2 linked regions of the Alloalcanivorax dieselolei B5 genome follow. The protein of the gene in region 2 interacts with the protein of the main gene of each other region in a pairwise test. Links are inferred from orthologs where the notes say so. Each region holds a gene or a part of one and is shown on either strand. Other genes may lie near its edges.

Region 1 (3,141 bases), 560 kb from region 2 along the record:
TTCGCAGATCGCCACGTCGTGATAGCGGTCCGGGAAACGGTCACGGAACGCCACCATGCCCGAGCCCTCGCACATGGCCGGGGTAATTCCCACCACCCGTGGATCGCGCTCGGCCATGTCGCACAGCCACTGGCCAAACACGTCCTGGTATTTCGGGCCTTTGGCCTTGGCCGGTTTGGCCACTTCCACCTTGGCTTTGGGCTCGATCTTGTTGAGCGCGTGATAGCCCACCGGGTCCGCCTCGGCGGGAGCGAAGCCCTTGCCCTTGGTGGTGTACACGTGCAGAAGCTGCGGCCCTTCCAGGTCACGCATGTTCTCCAGGGTGGCGGTGAGCTCGTCCAGGTCGTGGCCGTCGATGGGGCCGATGTAGTTGAAACCGATGGCCTCGAACAGCATGTCCGGGCTCACCATGTTCTTCATGCTCTCCTCGGTGCGACGCACGAAATCCCAGGCCGCCGGCATCGCCGACAGCACTTTCTTGCCCCCTTCGCGCAGCGCGATATAGGTCTTGGAGGCCCAGATGCGGGCGAAATAGTTGGCCAGACCGCCCACGTTGTGGCCGATGGACATGGTGTTGTCGTTGAGGATGACCAGCAGATTGGCGCGGGTGTGGGCGGCGTGGCTGAGAGCCTCGAACGCCTGCCCGGCGGTCATGGCGCCATCGCCGATCACCGCCACGGTACGCCGGTCCTTGTCCCCCTGGCGGGCGCCCAGAGCCATGCCCAGGGCGGCGCTGACCGAGGTGGATGAATGGCCCACGCCGAAGGTGTCATAGGGGGATTCGCTACGCTTGGGAAAGCCGGACAGGCCATGCCGCTGACGGATACTGGTCAGTGCTTCGCGGCGCCCGGTGAGAATCTTGTGCGGATAACACTGATGGCCGACGTCCCATACCAGGCGATCATGGGGCGTATCAAACAGATAATGCAGTGCCACGGTCAGCTCCACCACGCCGAGGCCGGCGCCGAAGTGGCCGCCGCTGCGGCCCACCGCGAACAACAGGTAGGCACGCAGTTCGTCCACCAGCTGCTCGAGCCGGTGCGGTGCCAGCCGGCGCAAATCCGCCGGAGCGTGGATGCTGTCCAGCAGCGGCGTGGCCGGGCGGGTGAGCGGGATGTCGGTAAAGGTCTTTGGCATAACTGCCTCTGAACGGAGCTGCGATGTTCCGCCGCCGGCGGCCGGCCAAGGCCGGGCGGGTGCGGAAAACGTCATTATAGCGGGGTTGAGGCAACCCCGTCAGTGACCGCGGCGGACGATATAATCGGCCAGATCGAGTAGAGGGCGGGCCGCTTCTCCGTGGCTTTGCAAGTGCTCGCGGGCCTGCTGGCAAAGGGTTTGGGCCCGTTCGCGGCTGGCCTCCAGACCGATCAGGGCGGGGAAGGTGCTTTTACCTTGTTTTTCATCCGAGCCGCTGGGCTTGCCCAGATGCGCGGTATCCACGGTGACATCAAGGATGTCGTCCTGAATCTGAAACGCCAGGCCGATGGCGTCGCCGAAAGCCAGCAGAGCCCGCTCCAGGGCCGGATCCGGGCGGTTCGCCGCCAGATAACCCAGGTGCAGACTGGCGGTAATCAGGCGGCCGGTCTTCAGGTAATGCATGCGTTCCAGGGCACTGACCTGCTGCAGGCGGCCCTCGGCCTCCATATCCTGCATCTGGCCCCCTGCCATGCCGGCGGCCCCGGCGGCCCCGGCCAGGGTGCGCACCATGCCGGCCCGGGTGGCGGCGGGATAATCGCCGGCGCCGCCAAGCAGTTCGAACGCCAGCGTGAGCAGAGTGTCGCCGGCCAGAATAGCGGTGGCCTCGTCGAAGGCGCGGTGACAGGTGGGCTGGCCGCGGCGCAGGTCGTCGTCGTCCATGGCCGGCAGATCATCGTGTACCAGCGAATAAGTGTGGATCAGTTCCACTGCCGTGGCGGGGACATCGGCCTGTTCCGGCGTGCCGCCGCTCAACTGGCAGGCGGCGTACACCAGCAAGGGACGAATCCGTTTGCCGCCGGCCAGGGCAGCGTAGCGCATGGCCTCGGCGAGGCGTGGCGCATCGCTGTCGGCGGGTTGCGGCAAATAGATGAGCAGAGCCTGCTCCAGGCGGGCGCGGGTGTCGTCGGCGAAAGGGCCCAGGCCCGGTTTGTCACTGGCCATCGGGGGCCTCGAAGGGGGCCGGTTCGGCGTCCGGATCCTGTTCCAGCAGGATCTGTACTTTCTGCTCGGCCCGGGACAGCGCCTGTTGGCACTGGCGGGTGAGTTTTACCCCTTCCTCGAAAGCGCGCAGAGACTCTTCCAGGGTCATCTCGCCGGATTCCATGCGTTCCACCAGGGCTTCCAGGTTATCCAGGGATTCTTCCAATTGCGGGACTTGCTTGGCCATCGTTTTCCTCCGTGGGCGGCGCAACGTTAACGGAGGCGCCAGGCCGGGTCAATCGGTGGCGCGGAGCCTGGTGCCGCGGAGAATCGGGGGGGTGGGAATGAGCAGACGCCATTGATTCCAAATAGGTCTAACAGGGGGCTTCCGAGGTTTTGGTGGGGCGCCTATAGTGAAATGCCCGCTGGCCGCCGCAAGCCGCTTCTTCCTCTGATCTCCTTTCCCTATGGCGTCTCGCTTGCGGTACCGGCGGGGGCTCTTTCTCCCCGCTCGTCTCACCTCAATTCCCTCTTCTCTGGACCGCAGAGGCCGGTTCATTCGGGTCATTCCAGGCTTTTTTTCTGTCCCCTTAATTCGGGTGGTTTATTTCCCTCCGCCGTTCCCTTTCGATAGGAAAGTCGGCCCGGCCGACAGCAAACAATAATAAAAGAGGGGACAGAGCGATGGTGGGCGCCAATTCCACCTACGAGATCCATGTGTTCATTGGTTGTGCTCTCGCTGCTGGTGAGGAGGCGCAAGACAAGAGGGTGGGGGCCTGGCAGCCGCTGATGGTGTTCTCCCGCCAATATCGTCTTTGTGGGTACCACGATTATTCGCGCATGGAACGGGTGGCCAGGGAACATGGGTGGGGCGAGGTTCTCGTTGCCCGGGATGGGGTTCTCATCGAAGGGCAACTGCACCAGGCCCGGCCGGCGGTGCGTGACGCGTTCGAGCGGGCGCTGACGACGGGCGGGTCGGTGCTGGTGTACACGGAGTGGGAAGGCAGCGGCTTGCCACTGTCC
Region 2 (3,144 bases):
AAGGACATCCTTATTGAGCAGGCGGCGGTGGAGGACAGTGATGACTATCAGGTGCGTTTTCTGAATGGACGCCAGGCCTTGCGGCTGCGCCTGGAAGGCAAGACGGTCTCGGAATTGCCCACCCGGGAGCAGGCCGATATCGGTGTCATGGCATCGATTCACGCTACCCGTCTTGCTTATGCGGCGGTCGGTGGCGCGGCGGAATTGGAATACCTGGAAGAACACCCGGAAGAGCTGGAAAGTACGGTAGCCGGGCATCTGCCCGAGGTCGAGCAGGAACTGGTGGAGACCCTGAAGGTGGTTGTCGAGACCTCGGAAGCCGTTCATCAGCACTATCCGATACGGGAACTGGATGAAAACCCGGTAGGCATGTCGATGGCAAAGAATGCGTTCGCCAATACCATGCTGGATGACGGCGCGCTTTCCACCGAAGAAATGGTGGACCTCTACGATTTCGCCTACGGGAGGTAGTGGTTTCAGGGAGAAAGGAGGAAGACCATATCCGCTCAGGTCCAGCGCTTGCGGCTGTTGGCGGTGGCGATTTGCTCGTTGAGAGTGAGGAAGTCGTAGAGAATCCCCAGCCCGAACAAACCCAGGGTCAGCAGGTAAATCAGCCCGGTCACCCATTTGCCCATATAAAAACGGTGCAGGCCGAAGATGCCGAGAAAGGTCAGCAGCAGCCAGGTGATGTTGTAATCCACCGGGCCGGAGACATAGCGATGGTCGGCATCGCGGTCCATGGACGGGATCAGGAACAGATCGACGATCCAGCCGATGAAGAACAGTCCCAGGGTGAAGAACCAGATCACGCCGGTAATTTGCCGGCCATAGTAGAACCGGTGTGACCCCATGAAGCCAAAGATCCAGAGGGCGTAGCCAATGATCTTGCTGTGGGTATCGTCAATCCGCGTGTTCATAGATCTACCTCGATATTGGTAATCACGGTGTTGGCTTTGACTCTCGCGCTTTCGATGCTATCCGCTTTGGCCAGAGCGACGCCGAGGCGGCGGCTGCCATGCACTTCCGGCTTGCCGAACAGGCGCAGATCGGTGTCCGGCTCCGCCAGGGCCTGATCCAGATTGCCGTAGCGCATGGTTTCCGAATCACCTTTTACCAGCAGTACCGAGGATGCGGACGGACCCCGCTGCTCGATGTTCGGTATCGGCAGCCCGAGAATGGCGCGGGCGTGCAGCGCGAACTCGGACAGGTTTTGTGACATCAAGGTTACCAGACCGGTATCGTGAGGGCGTGGTGACACTTCACTGAACCAGACCTGGTCCCCGCGCACGAAGAACTCCACACCGAACAGGCCCCAGCCGCCCAGGGCGGCGGTAATGGCGCCAGCCTGGCGGCGGGCTTCCTCCAGCGCCGCGTCATTCATCGGCTGCGGCTGCCAGGATTCACGGTAGTCGCCGTCTTCCTGGCGGTGGCCGATGGGCGCACAGAAATCGGTGCCATTGCGATGCCGTACGGTGAGCAGGGTGATTTCGTAGTCGAACTCGACGAACCCTTCGACGATGACCCGGCCCTGGCCGGCGCGGCCGCCGGATTGGGCGTACTCCCAGGCGGCATCGATCTGGTCCTCGGTTTTCACCAGACTCTGCCCCTTCCCGGAGGAGGACATGACCGGCTTGATCACGCAGGGCAGGCCGATCTCCGCCACCGCCGCCCGGTATTCGGCCTCATCACCGGCGAAGCGATAGGGCGAGGTGGGCAGGCTCAGCTCTTCGGCGGCGAGGCGGCGAATGCCCTCGCGGTTCATGGTCAGCCGCGCTGCCCGGGCCGTGGGGATCACGGTGAAGCCTTCTTGCTCCAGAGCTTCCAGTTCGGCGGTGGCGATGGCCTCGATTTCCGGCACGATCAACGCCGGGCGCTCTTCTTCCACCACTGCCCGCACCGCGTCCGCGTCCAGCATGTCGATTACGTGCCAGCGCTGCGCCACCTGCATGGCCGGCGCCCGCGGATAGCGGTCCACGGCGATCACCTCGCAACCCAGGCGGATCAGCTCGATGGCCACCTCCTTGCCCAGTTCACCGCTGCCCAGCAGCATCACGCGGGTAGCGTTGTCGGAATAGGGGGTACCGATGGTGGTCATGCCGTCTCCTCATGGAACAAATCGTCGAAACAATGGGTTCAGCGGGGTCCAAACCCGCCTGGATGAACAAGATTGTAGCGAAAAGTGCCGCCATCGCGAGGGAAGAGTTTCACCCCGACGCCGTCGCGCCTACCATTGGCGCCAAAAGCTTCCCAATCAACCCCGGGCGGACAAGTGGACGATCAATACTGGATGGCGCGGGCGCTGGCCCTGGCGGAACGCGCGGCGGAGCAGGGCGAGGTGCCGGTGGGCGCGGTGCTGGTGCGCGATGGCGAGATCATTGGCGAGGGCTACAATAAGCCGATTCTCAGCCATGACCCCTCCGCTCATGCGGAAATCGGCGCGCTGCGCGCTGCCGCCGCCCGCGCCGGCAACTATCGGCTGCCGGACAGCACCCTCTACGTCACCATCGAACCGTGCACCATGTGTTTTGGCGCCATGATCCACGCTCGGGTGGCGCGGCTGGTGTACGGTGCCCGCGAGCCCCGTGCCGGGGTCTGTGAAAGCCAGTTGGGACTGCCGGAGAGAGAGTTCTATAACCACCGCCTGGAAGTCACCAGCGGGGTGCTGGCGGACCAGGCCTCGCAGCTGATGCGGGATTTTTTCCGGCGCAAACGATGAGAGAGGCAGGGAACTCCTCAGCCATTGTAGGAGCTTGCCCTGCAAGCGAATCGGGCTCTCAGCCTCCGAAGAAACGCGCTTACAGCGGCCCGCCGACCAGTTGCGATTGACTTCTAGCGAGCGATTACTTCGCCGCTGCCACCAGGGTAGGGCGGTGGCGTTCGGAATTGTCCGCCCATACCAGCAGGTCGTAGTAGCCGCGCACGTGGCGCACGTAGGCCACCGCCTGGCCGCCACGGGCGGGGCCGTAGCGTAACTGACCGGCATAGGCGGGTTTCGCCAGCATCGGCAGTCGCTGTTTCACGTCCTGCCAGCGATCCGGGTCACCGCCCTGTTTCTGGGTCAGGACCCGGGCGTCCTCGAGGTGGCCAAAGCCCACATTGTAGGCGGCCAGGGCCAGCCAGGTGCGGTCCGGTTCGGCGATGCGC

What was found.
Region 1: the proteins of purT (region 2) and B5T_RS04260 interact in binary tests that used the Escherichia coli proteins (3 or more experiments, as listed by UniProt). The link is inferred for Alloalcanivorax dieselolei B5 from one-to-one orthologs.

The regions. Positions count from the first base shown.
Region 1 is NC_018691.1:925,330-928,470, forward strand. What follows is about bases 189-3,008. They hold B5T_RS04260 (polyprenyl synthetase family protein), read right to left. Parts: upstream 2,140-3,008; coding sequence 1,237-2,139; downstream 189-1,236. Other genes in these bases: dxs (1-deoxy-D-xylulose-5-phosphate synthase), read right to left, coding at 189-1,137; B5T_RS04265 (exodeoxyribonuclease VII small subunit), read right to left, coding at 2,129-2,365; B5T_RS04270 (hypothetical protein), read left to right, coding at 2,803-3,008. Also shown: more of dxs, read right to left, coding at 1-188; more of B5T_RS04270, read left to right, coding at 3,009-3,141.
Region 2 is NC_018691.1:1,488,937-1,492,080, forward strand. What follows is about bases 5-2,827. They hold purT (formate-dependent phosphoribosylglycinamide formyltransferase), read right to left. Parts: upstream 2,096-2,827; coding sequence 914-2,095; downstream 5-913. Other genes in these bases: B5T_RS06855 (hypothetical protein), read left to right, coding at 5-471; B5T_RS06860 (NINE protein), read right to left, coding at 507-917; tadA (tRNA adenosine(34) deaminase TadA), read left to right, coding at 2,270-2,716. Also shown: more of B5T_RS06855, read left to right, coding at 1-4; membrane-bound lytic murein transglycosylase MltF, read right to left, coding at 2,841-3,144. UniProt on the Escherichia coli protein: Involved in the de novo purine biosynthesis. Catalyzes the transfer of formate to 5-phospho-ribosyl-glycinamide (GAR), producing 5-phospho-ribosyl-N-formylglycinamide (FGAR). Formate is provided by PurU via hydrolysis of 10-formyl-tetrahydrofolate.